4 regions of the Ochrobactrum quorumnocens genome follow, and region 3 is predicted to be linked to each of the others. Evidence: predicted binding sites of a transcription regulator. Region 3 holds the regulator's gene; each other region holds the start of a gene.
What was found. Region 3 encodes LexA, which represses DNA repair genes until DNA is damaged. Its sites were predicted from a motif close to TGTTCNNNNTGTGTTCNG; they were not measured.
Positions count from the first base shown of each region.

Region 1: a site for LexA is predicted at 2,414-2,431, ahead of def (peptide deformylase). Genes of this name have one in related genera too.
Region 2: a site for LexA is predicted at 1,701-1,718, ahead of CES85_RS12540 (sel1 repeat family protein). Genes of this name have one in related genera too.
Region 4: a site for LexA is predicted at 2,541-2,558, ahead of CES85_RS19355 (helicase-related protein). Genes of this name have one in related genera too.

Region 1 covers NZ_CP022604.1:1,863,256-1,867,471, reverse strand. Annotated here, with positions in the region: gene lepA (translation elongation factor 4) at 1-168, shown strand, start outside; partial or broken gene CES85_RS18565 (GIY-YIG nuclease family protein) at 415-696, opposite strand; gene CES85_RS18560 (Rdx family protein) at 803-1,111, shown strand; gene CES85_RS18555 (DNA recombination protein RmuC) at 1,154-2,380, opposite strand; gene def (peptide deformylase) at 2,482-3,009, shown strand; gene fmt (methionyl-tRNA formyltransferase) at 3,009-3,929, shown strand; gene truA (tRNA pseudouridine(38-40) synthase TruA) at 3,933-4,216, shown strand, end outside.
Region 2 covers NZ_CP022604.1:643,659-647,874, forward strand. Annotated here, with positions in the region: gene CES85_RS12530 (glutathione S-transferase N-terminal domain-containing protein) at 90-797, shown strand; gene CES85_RS12535 (DUF2147 domain-containing protein) at 915-1,274, opposite strand; gene CES85_RS12540 (sel1 repeat family protein) at 1,805-2,062, shown strand; gene CES85_RS12545 (YitT family protein) at 2,112-2,765, opposite strand; gene CES85_RS12550 (P-loop NTPase family protein) at 3,004-3,615, opposite strand; gene CES85_RS12555 (antifreeze protein) at 4,054-4,216, shown strand, end outside.
Region 3 covers NZ_CP022604.1:1,218,411-1,222,626, reverse strand. Annotated here, with positions in the region: partial or broken gene CES85_RS15375 (ComEC/Rec2 family competence protein) at 1-1,295, shown strand, start outside; gene lexA (transcriptional repressor LexA) at 1,549-2,274, opposite strand; gene CES85_RS15365 (molybdopterin molybdotransferase MoeA) at 2,396-3,610, opposite strand; gene moaC (cyclic pyranopterin monophosphate synthase MoaC) at 3,634-4,110, opposite strand; gene trpC (indole-3-glycerol phosphate synthase TrpC) at 4,114-4,216, opposite strand, start outside.
Region 4 covers NZ_CP022604.1:2,024,266-2,028,481, forward strand. Annotated here, with positions in the region: gene CES85_RS19355 (helicase-related protein) at 1-2,283, opposite strand, end outside; gene CES85_RS19360 (acetyl-CoA C-acetyltransferase) at 2,988-4,178, opposite strand.

The sequences.
Region 1 (4,216 bases), 640 kb from region 3:
TCGGCTCTGCGTAAGGACGTGACGGCCAAGTGCTACGGCGGCGATATTTCGCGTAAGCGCAAACTTCTGGACAAGCAGAAGGAAGGCAAGAAGCGCATGCGCCAGTTCGGCAAAGTGGAAATCCCGCAAGAGGCCTTCATTCAGGCTCTTAAGATGGGTGATGATTGATCTTTTGGTCTTTCGATTAGCTATGGACGATCAAACGTTTTGCCTATGCACCGGATGAAAGTGTCTTCTTTCGATGCTGTTCCAATCCGATGCTGTTGAAAGATTATTGTATGAAATAGGGGCGCGTTAGCGTCCCTTTTCTTTTGGGATATTTATTTTGATAGCGCTACCGCTTTCCCGCATCCTGAGGAGCCGTTGAAAACGGCGTCTCGAAGGGCGGGGGTGACGAGCAGATAAACGGCACGACTATTTCCGTTGAGAGAGCTCCGGTAAAGCTTCGTAATTGAGGGCGATAAGCGCTTCTTTCTTGGCGCGCGACCATCCTTTGATCTGGCATTCGCGTGCAATTGCATCAAGGATCCGGTCATAAGTCTCTGTGAAAACCAACTCCACCGGCCGTCGCTTCTTGGTATAGCCTTCATAGATGCCTTGGTTATGCTCCCAAATCCGAGCCTCAATATCCTGCTAGGTCAGGCCCGTATAATACGAACCATCCGCATATTTGAGAATGTAAATCGTTGCTTCCATGACTTGCCCCCGCGTATCTTTGGAAGCTAGATATTGCTCGAAGTGCGCCACCCTAACAAGTCGGGCAATTGCTTGAAGGCCTGCCGTGGTTCAAAAGGTTAAGTTCATGTCGATACGTCCCCGCATCTCCATCACCTACTGCACGCAATGCAACTGGATGCTGCGGGCGGCGTGGCTGGCGCAGGAGCTTTTGCAGACTTTCGGGCAGGATCTGGCGGAAGTGGCACTGCGGCCCGGAACAGGTGGCGTGTTTGAAATTCGCGTTCATATGACCGATGGCAATGAAGAGCTTATCTGGGAACGCAAGCTTGACGGTGGTTTTCCAGAAGCCAAGCTTCTGAAGCAACGCCTGCGGGATATCGTCTGGCCAGATCGCGATCTTGGGCATTCAGATAGCAAGCCGAAACCAGAATAGAAAAAGCCCGCAGTTTGCGGGCTTCTTTGTTTGGATGGGCTGTTAGTCTTCGTCCACCACGCGCAGCCGCATTTGGGTGGGGGCGGTTTCTGGCTGGCGGGTGGGGCGCTGGGCCTCCTCAGTCGGCGCTGGTCCAAATTCAAGCGCTTCGATTTTTGCACCGCGCTTTGTCACTTTGTTCGAGGACACCAGAATATCGTCGATATCCTTATTGGCCTGCAGGAAGTGGGTTTGCAGCTTGCGCACACGCTCATCAAGACGACCCACATCTTCCATCAGCCGCACCACTTCACCCTGAATGACATGGGCTTGCTCGCGCATGCGGGCGTCCTTAAGGATCGATTGGATAACCTGAATAGACAGCATGAGCAGCGACGGTGAAACAATAACGATCCGTGCCCGGTGTGCACGATGGATCAGCGCTTCAAAATGCTCGTGAATGTCCGCGAAGATCGATTCCGATGGCACGAACAGGAACGCGGTATCCTGCGTTTCGCCGGTAATGAGATATTTGTCGGACACATCCTTGATATGCACTTCCATGTCGCGGCGGAACTGTGCAACGGCGGCCTTGCGTGCCTCCGGGTTTTCCGTTTCGCGCATGGAATTCCATGCTTCAAGCGGGAATTTTGCGTCGATCACCAGCGATGGTGAATTGTTTGGCATGCGTACCAGACAGTCAGGGCGCGTGCCATTGGTCAGTGTCGCCTGAAACTCATAGGCACCCTGAGGCAGACCATCGGCAATGATCGCTTCCATGCGCGACTGGCCGAATGCGCCGCGTGTCTGTTTGTTGGCGAGGATCGCCTGCAACTGTACCACTTGCCCTGCGAGCGACTGGATATTGTTTTGCGCGGTGTCGATGACGGCCAGGCGCTCCTGCAATTTGGCAAGATTCTCATGGGTTGAGCGTGTCTGTTCGGTCATGGTCTGGCCGATGCGGTGCGTCATGCCGTCAAGACGCTCGCGGATGGATTGATTAAGTTCTGCCTGCCGCGAACCAAACACTTCGGCCATGGTCTGCATGCGGCCTTGCATCTCGGACTGTGCTTTCAGAATCTCGGCCATGCGATATTCCGCATCGCGGGCACGATCTTCTGCCTGCGCTTCGGCCACCGCCCGAAGACGGGCTGAGCGCGCTGCCGCAATGAGGAAAATAGCAAGGCAAACTATGAGCACAACAATGCCCGCCAGAAGAATATCTCCGAGCGAGAACGAAGAAGCACCGAGCTGCAGGAGCGGCTCATTCAATAGATTCTGATTTTCCATGCGTCCAGCTTAGCTGATTCGTCATGCAAAGGTGAGATCAAAACGGGAACATTTTACAAGTTACAATTGACGATTCTTTTGCGAGCGATTACGTGAAACTCATGTCTATAAAACCGCTTATTATTCTTCCTGATCCCGTTCTTCGTGAACTGTCCAAGCCCGTCGAGCGCTTTGATGATCAATTGCGCAAATTTGCCGGCGACATGTTCGACACGATGTATGACGCGCCGGGCATTGGTCTTGCCGCCATTCAGGTGGGCGAACCTTTGCGCATGCTGGTCATCGACCTTGCCAAGGAAGATGAGGCGAAGGCCCCGCACGTCTTTATAAACCCTGAGATTGTTGCTTCGTCTGACGAGCGCAGCGTTTATGAGGAAGGCTGTCTGTCAATTCCGGATTATTATGCGGAAGTTGAACGGCCTGCGACGATCAAGGTCAATTATTTTGATGCCGACGGCAAGCCGCAATCGATGGATGCCGATGGCCTGATGGCAACCTGTTTGCAGCATGAGATCGACCATCTCAATGGTGTGCTGTTCATTGATCATATCTCCAAGCTGAAACGCGATATGGTCATCAAGAAGTTCAAGAAGCTCGCCAGCCAGCGCGCGTCAAACAGGGCGTTGTGATGCGTATCGTATTTATGGGGACGCCGGATTTCTCGGTGCCGATTCTGACTGCTATTATCGGGCATGGCTATGAAGTGGTGGCGGTCTATACACAGCCGCCGCGCCCGGCAGGTCGTCGCGGACTCGAGCTGACCAAGTCGCCAGTTCATGAAAAGGCTGAGGAATTCGGCATTCCGGTTTTCACGCCCAAAAGCCTTAAGGGTGCGGAAGAGCAGGATGTTTTCGCAAGCCTCGAAGCCGATGTTGCGATTGTTGTGGCTTATGGCCTGTTGTTGCCGCAAGCCATTCTCGATGCACCGCGTCTTGGTTGCTACAATGGCCATGCCTCGCTTCTGCCGCGCTGGCGCGGAGCGGCGCCTATTCAGCGCGCGATCATGTCGGGCGACACCGAGACCGGCATGATGATCATGAAGATGGATGTGGGGCTTGATACAGGCCCTGTTGCCATGGCTGAAAAGATCGCGATCACGCCAGATATGTCGGCGGGTGAATTGCATGATCGATTGAGCATGATTGGTGCCGATTTGATGGTGCGTGCTCTGGGAGCGCTTGAACGCGAAAGTCTGACACTTCAGCCGCAGGACGAAGAAGGCGTGACCTATGCCGCCAAGATCGACAAGGCCGAAGCGCGCATCGACTGGTCGAAGCCAGCTGCGCACGTGCACAATACCATTCGCGGTTTGTCGCCGTTTCCGGGTGCGTGGTGCGAAATGGAAATCAATGGCGAGGTTGAGCGTGTAAAATTGCAGCGCTCCACGTTGGGCGAGGGCAATGGTGCGCCGGGCACAGTGCTTGATGATCGGTTGACCATTGCATGTGGAGACGGTGCCGTGCGGCTCGTCACGCTGCAGCGTTCAGGCGGCAAGCCCCTGGCGGCGCAAGAATTTCTGCGCGGTGCGCAAGTCGCGAAGGTTCTCTGAGCGGTGCCTCGTTATAAAATCACTGTCGAATATGACGGCACGCCCTATGTCGGCTGGCAGAGGCAGGAAAACGGCCATGCGGTGCAGAATGCCATTGAGCAGGCGTTCAAGAAGTTCTGCGGTGAAGATCTGACATTGAGCGCGGCTGGACGTACAGATGCGGGCGTCCATGCGAGCGCGCAGATTGTTCACGCCGATCTCACCAAGGATTGGGGCGCTGCGAAAATCCGCGATGCACTCAATGCGTATCTGGTGATGGCTGACGAACGTATCAGCATTCTGAATGT
Region 2 (4,216 bases), 570 kb from region 3:
CGCTTCGCTCTTGTGCCGGGCTACACGGAGCCTATGTTAGCCCGCATCGGAAATGCGGACAAAGCCAAGAAAGCGGGAGACAGATACCCATGGCTGAACAGACAAAACCCATTGAGCTTTACTATTGGCCTACACCGAACGGCTTCAAGATTAGCATTATGCTGGAGGAGCTTGGTGTTCCTTATGAAGTCAAATATGTGAATATCGGCAAAGGTGATCAGTTTCAGCCGGATTTTCTCAAAATTGCGCCGAATAATCGTATGCCAGCCATAATTGATCCTGAAGGCCCGGGCGGCGAGCCAATTTCGGTGTTTGAATCGGGTGCCATTCTGCAATATCTCGGTCGAAAGTTCGGCAAGTTTTATCCGACCGATGAACGCAAGCGTGTGGCCGTCGATGAATGGCTGATGTGGCAGATGGGCGGACTGGGGCCGATGTCGGGGCAGGCCGGACATTTCCGTGTCTATGCGCCGGAAAAGGTGCAGTACGGTATTGATCGCTACACCAATGAGGTTAATCGCCTCTATGGCGTCCTGAACCGTCAGCTTGAAGGTAAGGAATATATTACAGGCGAATATTCTATTGCTGACATGGCGAGTATCGGCTGGATCAATGCTTACAAGAATTATGATCAGAATCTGGAAGATTTCCCAAACCTCAAGCGCTGGCATGAAACGATGAACACGCGTCCGGCTGTGCAGCGTGGCCTTGTGGTCGGCAAAGAAGAGCGAGAAAAGTCTAATCTGGCAAATGACAAGGAAGCTCAGAAAATCCTGTTCGGCCAGAAGGCTCGCTAAATAGCGGTTTCTACAGCGCATCCCGAACGGCCTCTCGGTTCAGATGCGCGGAAAAATAATAAAGCACCGATCTGCTTCTGTCAGATCGGTGCTTTAATTGCTGCTCTCATGCATTGCTTATTGGCGTGTCAGGCTTTCGCTCTTGCAGATCAATCCGCCCATAACGCATCCGGATAGCGATAGCGTGTTGCCTTTAACGCTGGCCTTGCCGGTATAGGTCTTGCCTTCATCAAGCTTGTTGACTTCGCCCTTATAGGTGCCGTCTTTACCGGACATCGAGCCGATTGACTTGCCCTTATACTCACCGGTCTGCACGGTGCCGCAGTATTTGCCGCCACCACATGCAGCGTAGCTGATGATCGTGCCGTTTGGACGCTTCCATGTGCCTACAATTGCCTCATCGGCAAATGCTGGAGCAGACAGACCCGCCGTCAATGCAACAGCTGCAGTCATTCCCATAATAAAATTGCGGATCATGCATTCCTCCCAAAATGCCACAAGGTTTCAGGCCTTGCAGAATACTTACGCAAACGTAAACGTAATCGAGTTTTGGTCGGAGCGGAAGAGGGATAATTTGCGTGCTCGAATTCGCTGATAGCAATGTTTCCAGAATGCATCGCCAAAAGTGTGAAGCGGCTTTGAAGCCAAATACGGGGTAAATAAAAGCTAGAACATCGATCTCATTCATTCAGTTCTGAACACGCTTTGGCCCATCAATCTGCACCATGGTTATCATCTGGTTTCCAAGCGAGAAGGTGAAAAACATCCCTATTTCCGAAAAACGCTGTAATTCAGATGGTTTGGATGTTTAACGAATTCCCAAGTTTACTCCTTGTTGGGATTTCGTTGTCCCCTTGTTAAGCATCTGTTTTAACGCGCATTTTAATCCTGTCGCTTATCTTAAAGACCATGAACGGAACGACAGATCCGACAGTTCCAAGACGGTGAAAGCCAGTCTCGGAAACAAAGAGCGGACGGTTCTCGGGATTTAACAGGGACAAAGAAAAATGACACAGTTTCAGAGCGTTACGCAGCACGACAAAGCAGGTTCCCAGGATCGCATTCTGCTGGAGATGGGTTTGAAATACGCTATCGGTCGTGACTGTGAAATCGATGTGGTCGAAGCGCATAAGTGGCTCAACATCGCAGCCATTCGTGGTAATCAGAAAGCTGAGCGCATGCGCAATCAGGTGGCGGCGACTATGAGCAAGACAGAGCTTGCTGCAGCTCTTCGCGGTGCGCGCGAATGGATGACTGCGCACTAAGATTGCTTGATTACTGACAAAAAAGCCGCCTCATCAGGCGGCTTTTTTATTAGCTAATACCGAGATAACGCCCCGGCTTATGGTTAATCGCGATGATGGCGTTCATCGCTATCGCACCCACCAGTGAAAGCAGCATGTTTTCAAGAGGGATGAAAAACAGCGATCCAAACATGATGAGGACATCGAGTTCAAGCTGAAACCAGCCAGCACGAATGCCGTAGGCATCCTGCAGATAAAGGGCGAGAATGTTGACGCCACCAACACCGGAGCGGTGACGGAACAATGCCAATACCCCCATTCCCATCAAGGTTCCCCCCATTAGTGCTGCGAAGAGCGGGTTGATCGAACTGAAATCGACACATAACGGAATGACTTTTGCGAAGAACGACATCAGCGCGACTGCGATGAATGTCCTGATCGTGAATGGCCAGCCCATACGCTTTGCTGCAAAATAATAAAATGGCAAATTAATCAGAAAATAAAGCAGGCCAAATCCGATGCCGGTGGCATACTGGATCAAAAGGGCGATGCCAGCGGTGCTACCCGTCATCAGCGTCGCTTGACTATAGAGCGTAATGCCCAGCGCAATGAAGGAAGTGCCAATCAGCATGGCGATCGCGTCTTCGTAAAGACGGTGACGATCGAAACCCATTGCGCTGGTAACATCAGCAAGCGGGGAGGCGCTATCTGCGATATCGGCCACGTTTAACTCCAGAGCTGCGAAAACCGGTAATCCGGACAAGATTGCACAAATGGCTCGAACTAAAGTTCCGCCATCTGAGTGCATGTAAATTCGCGCTGTACTGATGGGCGAGTGCTCCACGCGCCAGCGTCAAGTCTTGGGAGACATCGCAGATATAGCATTCAGAGAACATGCCCGCACTGCTTGAAATATTGTTATTTTAGGTGGGGCTTTGTTGATTTCACGCAATTCCTAAGCGTCAATTTTTTAAGAATATTTCGTGTTGTGCTTTAACAAGAAAACGCTTCACATCGCCCGGCGTGCGCAAATGATATTTTTGCAGGTGGGAAGAAGCCTCTTCAACAAACGAAAGCGCCCGAATACGGCCATTTTTACGATAATTGGCGACAAACTTGAAAAATTCCCAATCAAAGCGTTCTGCACAGCCTTCAGCCATATCCGGACGCGACCGGCCGTAATGGCCAAACGTTCGCCTTATGATTCGCCAGAGCCGTCGCGGCGTCGAAATATCGAGAAATATGAGCATATCGGCACGTGATGCGCGGTGCGCCATTGTTTCGCTGTGATTGCCTTCGAATATCCATTCATCGCGATCAGCAACCTCGTTCGTAAGACGGCCGATCTCGTTGCGCGGGCGCATAACCCAGTTGGCTTCCCAGTAAATGGTGTCGATGTGAATCACAGGTAGACCACTGATTTTTCCGAGCATGCTTGCAAGGGTAGACTTCCCCGAGCCAGCGCCGCCAATGATCATGATCCGTTGTGTCACTTGGATGTCCCCGCATTTTAACTCTGTTCCAATAAAGACAGGACAAGAGTTTGGAACTACTATATATTTACTTTGTGTCATTCAAATTTACGTAACGTCTAAAGAATGACAGTTAGAAATTTTGTATTGTAGACAGTGGTAATATTAAGCAACTGATTGACAGTCAACTTGCCTGGCATCAAGCTAGTCGGTGGATGCGAAACTTTAAAAGGTATAAAGACCGGCAAAGCAGACTGATGTTTTGATTGTCGCGATAAGCGATCTGCGAATGAACCAAAAAAGCATTTCCGGCAAAACTGCGCGGCAATTTTGCGTAAGGATAATGCGTAGAGACGGAACGGTTAGGACGTTTCAATCTTAACTGAGCCGTTCTGGAGTGCATCCCGAAAAGTGTGAAACGGTTTTCGGATAAGATGCGCATTGAAGCAAAGAGTTGAGGCGCGCAGATCTGAAAAATCAGATCGAAATGCGCTCAAGAGCAACGAATTCAATAGTCCGTATCCGACAGGGAGCGACGAGATGTCTATTCGTACCATCACAGCCTTGGCTGGCACAGCAATCATTTTGAGCGCATCTGCCTTTGTTTTTTCATCACCGGCAAGTGCGCTGACTATGAAAGAATGTAGTGCGAAGTATCAGGCGGCCAAAGATGCTGGAACACTGGGCGATGCTAAGTGGAATG
Region 3 (4,216 bases):
GAGCGGCTATCAGTATGCGCAATCTGGCGATTTCAGCGATAGCGATGATCGCGATCTCGCCGCACGAAATATTGGGTCCAAGTTTTCAGATGTCATTTTCAGCAACGGCGGGACTGATTGCGGCGTTCGCCTGGTGGAGTGAAAGGAAGGCCCGCAAACAGTCAGGTATGGAAAACCGCACGGCATCGCCGCGCGGGATTCTGTCAAGAATACTAGCGCCGACGATCGCCACAGCTGCGACATCAATTGTAGCGGGTGTGGCCAGCGGGATATTTGCCGCTTACCATTTCAACAATACCGCCCCTTTGGGGCTTGTTGGCAATGTACTAGCCTTGCCGGTTATTTCGATACTGGTGATGCCATTTGCAGTCTTGAGTCTATTGTTGATGCCCCTGCAACTCGATTGGCTGCCATTACAGGTCATGGGGTTTGGCGTTCTACTTGTGCGACATATTGCGGAATTCGTCGCCAGCCTATCGCCCGATGGCAATCCCGGTGTCATGCCAGTCATCACGCTCATTCTCTGGACAGTTGCGCTTTTGATTGCTGTTGTTTTCACAACTCGGCTGCGGTTACTGGCGCTTCCATTCGTTGTGTTGGGACTGATCGCATTCATTCGGACGCCGATGCCTGATGTTCTTGTCAGTGAAGATGCGAAGTTTGTGGCGGTGCGACTGTCGGATGGGAATTTTGCTGTTAATCGCAGCAGGCCACCGCAATTCACAGCACAGAACTGGCAGACAGCCTATCTGGTTGAAACGTTTGTTTCTCCGCACATAATGAAAAAACAGCCCGTTCCCGTTGATGAGAACGCTTTCCTTTGTGAGGACGGCCTCTGTACCATTCCCCTTCGGGACGGTCGAATGCTAGCCTATACCACCCAGGAAGACATGCGCGAGGTCGCCTGTAATGTGGGGGATATTGTTATTCTTGCTATTGCCGGAAAAAAACTAAGCTGTGAGCGGTCCAACGCGCTCGTGATCGGCAGGCAAGAATTAGCCCTCAAAGGAACTCTTGAAATAAGATTTGGACAAAAATTAAACGCAGACAAAGTGGCTCAGGCAAAGTTTTTGGGGCAAGAACCAGTCAGTGAGGGTGAGGCTTATCGTTTCGCGCCTGCTGTACCTCGGAATATCAGCGACTATGCGGACAAACTGAGCTTTTCAGTCGATGCACCTACAAGACCTTGGCATCTCTATCGACTTTATTCACGAGCGGCGCGCGGCTTGCCTGATCGTGAGTATCGGAAGAAAGCTGGAACAGAAAATGCAATCGGCTCTGATCTTCCGCAATAATTCCGGAGCGTTTCTTTGATTTAACAAAAAACGCTCTAAGTTTTTATCCTAGCGCATTTCCTGTTTAAGATGAATCGTTAGAAATTCGCCTAACTGTTTGTTTTTACGCATATCTTTATACCAAAACCGGTTCCAACTTTTGGGAGATATGCTCTAGTGCGCATCTTGTCCGAAAAATGCTTTACACATTTCAGGATGGGTAGATTCAATAGTTGAGAGCGTTCTTCGTGCGCCCAAGAGGGCGCACGGCGCTCTAGTAGCGTCGGATCAGTCCGATCAGCTTGCCCTGCACACGAACACGGTCAGGACCGAATATCCGCGTCTCATAGGCAGGGTTTGCAGCTTCGAGCGCAATGGACGCACCTTTGCGGCGGAAACGTTTCAGCGTCGCTTCTTCGTCATCCACCAGTGCAACGATGATTTCGCCTGGATTGGCTGTATCGCCGCGCTTGATGATGACAGTATCACCATCGAAAATTCCGGCTTCGATCATCGAGTCGCCCTTGACCTCAAGCGCGTAGTGTTCACCTGCGCCAATCATTTCTGGCGGAAGGCTGAGCGAATGGGTCTGATTCTGGATCGCCGAGATTGGTACACCAGCAGCGATACGACCCATCACAGGGATGGAAACCATGGTCGATACGTCGTCATTGGCTGTTGTCGGAGCAGGGCGCGCAGGCACGGGGGCAGGTGGCACCTTGCCCAGACTGCCTTCAATCACACTTGGCGCAAATTTCTTTTGCGAATTCAGTCCGGGAGCAATGGAATCTGGCAGACGGAGCACTTCCAATGCACGTGCACGATTTGGGAGTCTGCGGATAAAGCCACGTTCTTCCAAGGCCGTGATGAGGCGATGAATGCCCGATTTCGAGGCTAGATCGAGAGCCTCTTTCATCTCGTCAAAAGACGGAGGGATGCCCGTCTCTTTAAGACGTTCATGAATGAACAGCAGAAGCTCGTGCTGTTTACGGGTCAACATGCGCTACACCCTCCAGACCAGAATCAAATAAAAACAAAACCAGAACGAACACTATATGTTCCAGTCTTGTTCTGCAATGGTTTTAAAATGATTAACGGACTGGCGGAATTGGATAGGTTCGTTACAGCATCAATATCAAGCACGATTCACCGGTCGCTGCAGCTGGTGCATTTTCATCTCTGATTAGCAGCGCATTGGAGCGGACTAAGGCAGAAAGCATCGACGAATCCTGGAGAGGAAAAGGTGTTGCGATCAATGTTCCATCAGTGTCCTGTTCGACTGTTGCCCGAACAAAATCGCGCCGGTGATCATTAGAATTCATCGCCTGACCAAGCTTTGCGGGACGAATATCTGCGGTCAAATCCGTGCCGGATAGCTTGGCTACCAATGGACGTAGAAATACGAGGCCGCAAACGAGGCTAGAAACAGGGTTTCCCGGCAGGCCGATGACGTGCACTGTTTTGCCTGAAACTGTCTTGCGGCCATACATCAGCGGTTTGCCGGGTCGCATAGCAATTTTCCAGAAATCGAGATCAACACCGCTGTTTTTCAACGCGCCATGCACGTAATCACGATCACCTACTGATGCGCCACCGATAGTGACAAGGATATCGATGCCATCGTCGAGCACTTGGCTTATCGCTGATTCGATTTTGGCGGGGTCGTCAACGATGATGCCCATGTCTTCAGGCTTGCCACCTGCGCGACGCACGATCTCGGCTATTCCCACGCTATTGGAGGCCACAATTTGATCAGGTCCGGGAATTGTTCCGGGTGGGACGAGCTCGTCGCCTGTGGCGAGAATGGCAATTCGCGGCTGCTTGAAAACAGAAATCGTTGCATTGCCGCTCGCTGCAGCAAGAGATAGCGCCGGGGCGTCAAGTTCGCATCCAACTGGAAGAACAGTGTCGCCGGGTGCAAAGTCGAGGCCCGCACGCCGAATGTGGCGGCCTTTATCGAGCCCTTGTTGGATCGTCAGTTTGTCACCAGAACGCTCGGTGTCTTCTTGAATGACGATGCAGTCAGCGCCAACTGGCATAGGTGCACCGGTGAAAATACGCACAGCTTCACCAGCGGCAAGCTTGCCTTCAAATCTTTTTCCAGCGGCCGATTCGCCGATCACTGTAAGTTCAATCGGATATTCAACATTCTGAGGCGCGATGAGCGCATAGCCATCCATGGCGGAACAATCAAATGGCGGCTGGAGTAGTTTCGCAGCGACCTGCTCGGCAACAACACGGCCTCCGGCTGAAGCAAGTGGTATCTGCTCAAAACCATGCGGCTCAGCGGCGCTTAGGATGCGGGCAAGTGCTTCATCGACCGGGAGAAGGGACATAGGGTTTCCTCTCGTCTGAATGTTCAGGCTTTCCAGTCGCCTGACTTGCCGCCGCTTTTTGCCGAAACACGGATGTCGGTGATCTCCATATGGCGATCAACTGCTTTGGCCATGTCGTAAATGGTCAGGCAGGTGACGGAAACAGCAGTCAAGGCTTCCATCTCTACACCAGTGCGGCCTTTAAGCTTTGCAGTAGCACGAATACGCAGACCGGGAAGTGTCAGATCAGGCTGGATATCAACCGATACTTTTGTCAACATCAGAGGGTGGCAAAGCGGAATAAGATCTGACGTTTTCTTTGCGGCCATAATGCCAGCGAGCCGTGCGGCGCCGATAACGTCACCCTTGGCTGCATTGCCTTCCAGAATAAGCGCCAGCGTTTCCGGCTTCATCCTGACTGCGCCTTCTGCCGTGGCCTGACGTTCAGTCTCAAACTTGTCCCCAACATCGACCATATGGGCAGCGCCTGTCTGGTCGATATGGGTGAGCTTGGTCGCCATATCTCAGGCCTTGCCGGTCAGAAGTTCGCGGGTTGCGGTCGCAACATCATCTTTGCGCATCAGGCTTTCGCCGATGAGGAAGGTGCCGATATTCGATTTTTCGAGA
Region 4 (4,216 bases), 810 kb from region 3:
AGCAAGACGCTCCAGAATATCGATACGCACGGCACGACGACCAAGCACGCGATAACCGGCCAGACGATAGAACATCGGATCAAAAGCCGGATCAACGACGACCGATGTACGACCGGCGGCCAGTACATTGACCACATCGCCATAACCAGCGCGTTCACGACCATCATTCTTCAGAGCCCAGAGCAGTGTGATAAGGCCAGCCGGAGCGGGCTTCAGCAGCATTGGCATGAAAACGTGGTAGGCACCAAACCGTACGCCGAGACGTCGAAGAGCTGCTCGCGAATCCTGATCCAGACCCCGTACTTCCTCAGTCACTTCGCGGCGCTGAAGAATACCAAGACCTTCGACGATCTGGAAAGCCAGGCCGCGTGTCATACCGGTCAAAGCGTCAGCAGCACTGAGATCAGTCAGTGGCTTCAATACGGTTTCGATATGGTGCACGACAAAACGTTCAATACGGGCAGCAACCTTGTCGCGTGCTGATCCGGTGAGTTGTTCGTCGGCCAGAATGATTGCGCGCGGCTTCAACACATCGTCGCCAGCGACGAGCGTTGCAACGGTTGCACCAACCCAGCGCATCACGCCATCCGACCCAAGCGCAAAATCGCCATTGGGTGCCGCAGCAAACCGCTCCGCACGACGTTCGAACTCGGCGGCAAGCGCCTTTTGTGCAGCCGTCTTCACAGCCTTCGCGTCCGGCCCTTCAGCCTGAACGTCGGCAGTGAACCGGAATCCTTCTAGTTGCCCAACATTGTGGCCCTCGACAATTACGTCACCGGCCGGGCTGATTTCTGCTTCTAGCATGGCATTCTCTCTCAGGCGCCTCATAAGCACGCTTGTCCTGCGGTCTACAAAGCGTTTCGTCAACCTTTCATGCAGCGCATCGGACAGTCTGTCCTCAATTTCGCGCGTCTTTTCCTGCCAGTGTGTCGGATCGGCAAGCCATCCCGGCCTGTGCGACACAAAAGTCCAGGTACGGATTTGCGCCACGCGATGCGACAGAGTGTCAATTTCCCCCTCTGTACTGTCTGCGCGGCGCACCTGTTCGCTCATATAATCTTCATCAACGCTCCCTCGGCGGACCAGATCCTGATAAATGGTTGCAATGATATCGGCATGTTGAGCCGGCGCGATCTTACGATAATCGGGGAGCGCACAGGTATCCCACAAAAGTTCGATCCGCGCAGGCGTCGTTGCAAGCCGCACAATGTCTTCGTCTTTCGACAAATTTTCAAGCGCTTGTTGATCAACCGCAGGCAATGCTTTGGTGAGCCCTTCGATGGGCGTCGGTGTTTCCAGAGAATAACGCAAATCACTGAGCGACGAAAAGTCGAACCTCCCCGTCCGCCACTGCAGCACTTTCACCGGATCAAACGCATGCGCTTCGACCCGCTCCACAAGCTCATCGTCAAGCGGCTGCACCTGCCCTGTCACGCCAAAAGTACCGTCACGCAAATGACGCCCAGCGCGACCTGCGACCTGACCAACCTCGGCGGGTGTCAGATCGCGGAACTGGTAGCCATCAAACTTGCGGTTCTGTGCAAATGCCACATGATCAACATCAAGGTTAAGTCCCATGCCGATCGCATCGGTCGCAACCAGAAAATCGACATCGCCCGACTGATAAAGCTCAACCTGCGCATTGCGGGTGCGTGGACTGAGCGCACCCATCACCACGGCAGCACCACCACGCTGACGTCGGATCAGTTCTGCAATCGCATAAACTTCGTCGGCTGAGAACGCCACGATAGCCGAGCGATTCGGCAGACGAATGATTTTCTTGGCGCCCGCATAGGAAAGATGAGACAGACGCGGACGTGTCACCACGGTGATGCCGCGCAAAAGCTTTTCAAGAATGCCGCGCATGGTGCCTGCACCAAGCAACAAGGTTTCCTGTCGCCCACGCAGATGCAGAATACGGTCGGTAAAGATGTGACCACGTTCCAGATCACCCGCGAGCTGCACTTCATCGATAGCCACAAAAGGCATATCTGTCCGACGTGGCATGGCTTCAACGGTGCAAACTGAATAACGCGAACCGGGAGGTGTGATTTTTTCCTCGCCTGTTATCAGCGAGACATTAGCAGCTCCGACCTTCTCGACAACACGATTGTAAACCTCGCGCGCAAGCAAGCGCAGCGGAAGGCCTATCATGCCACTGCCATGCGACAACATCCGCTCAATAGCGAGATGTGTCTTGCCGGTATTTGTTGGCCCCAGCACCGCAGTAACACCGCGGCCGCTCAAGCTTAGCGGCAGATCGTGGGCAGGGAGATGGTTCATGCCAATAATAGAATTCCCGGAACAAATGCCATGCGATAGCACTATATGACTTGAGCTTAAAGCGCTCCTGTTAAGTTTCATTCAGTGTTTTAGGGCCTTTATCGCCCTGCAAAACCTTCGCTGTTTTAACTGGAACTGTTCTCAAACGCACCCTGAAAAGAACAAAACGGCTTTCAAATGGCCATAGGAGTGAGAACACAGATTGGGACGTTGATTATATGCGTTTCCATATCTTAACAAATGCCTCTCTTAAGAACTAGAACGACTCCAGAACGAATCGGCGACGAATCGCTGTTTCTGCGCTCTTCGCCTTTTGTTCACGGCCACATATGGTGGTGAAGAAACCCGGACCCACCATATGATGAATCACTCGCGTTAAGGTTCGAGCTTAAGTAAGAACAAAACGATAGGCACGTTAACCTTTGCTTTTGACGCTTTCGTACAAGAGAAGCGCGAAACCCAATCGTTTATAAAGTATCAATCTTTCCTGACAGTTAGTTAACGCCCACATCCCATGAGAACCCATTTTCATTAACCTTCAGGCCAAAGCCGGAACGAATCGGCGACGAATCGCTGATCTGCAGGTTTTCCTCTTTTGTTCTCACCATATATGGTAGCGACCGGGCGCAAATCCCATAGAGCAGCCCAGCTTTGCCGCTCCATTTTTGATACAAACGATGTCGGCGTTAACTTTTACCCATCTATTACCGCTCGACACACAGGGCGACACCCATGCCGCCGCCGATGCATAGCGTTGCCAGACCGCGCTTCACATTGCGCCGTTTCATTTCATAGAGAAGCGTTGTCAGCACACGCGCACCCGAGGCACCAATCGGATGGCCAATAGCGATAGCGCCGCCATTGACGTTGACAATTGCTGGATCAAGACCGAGATCGCGCACGACAGCGCAGGATTGCGCTGCAAAAGCCTCATTGGCTTCAACCAGCTCCAGATCAGAAACAGTCCAGCCTGCCTTTTCGAGTGCTTTCCTTGTCGCAGGAATTGGGCCCGTCCCCATGATTGATGGATCGACACCCGCAGTCGCCCAGGAAACAATATGCGCAAGCGGTTCGACACCGCGTTTTACAGCTTCGTCCACATCCATCAGAACCACGGCAGCAGCTCCGTCATTTATGCCGGAGGCATTGCCCGCTGTGACCGTGCCTTCCTTGTCGAAAGCAGGCTTCAGCTTGGCAAGTGCTTCAATGGTCGTGCCAGCACGGATATATTCGTCGGCGGAAACGATCGTCTCGCCCTTTCGGCTCTTCACAGTAAAAGGAACGATTTCATCATCGAAGCGGCCGGCCTTCTGTGCGGCCTCGGCGTTATGTTGGGAGGCAAGCGCAAACACATCCTGTTCCTCGCGGCTCAACTGCCACTGTTTGGCAATATTCTCCGCTGTAATCCCCATGGGATAACCGTGAAAGGCGTCGACCAAGCCGTCTTTCATCATGGTGTCGACCATTTTGAAATCGCCCATTTTCACGCCACCGCGCAGATGTGCGCAGTGTGGCGCCATTGACATGGACTCCTGTCCACCCGCCACGATGATTTTTGCGTCGCCTGACAGAATTTGCTGCATACCAAGCGCCACAGAGCGCAAACCGGAACCGCAGAGTTGGTTGATTGAGAAAGCCGTCGTTTCTTGCGGGCAACCAGCAGCCATTGCCGCCTGACGGGCCGGGTTCTGCCCCTCACCTGCCGTTAACACCTGACCAAGAATGACCTCGTCCACATCGACCGCATCAACGCCTGCGCGTTCAAGAGCTGCCGCAATAACAGCAGCACCCAGCTCATGCGCTGGCACGTTGGCAAAGGCACCGTTGAAAGCCCCCACCGCTGTACGGGCAGCGCTGGCAATAACGATGGCCTTCGGATTATTTGTGGCTGTCATTCTTTCCTCCTTGAAAAATCACTGACAGAGAAAACCCA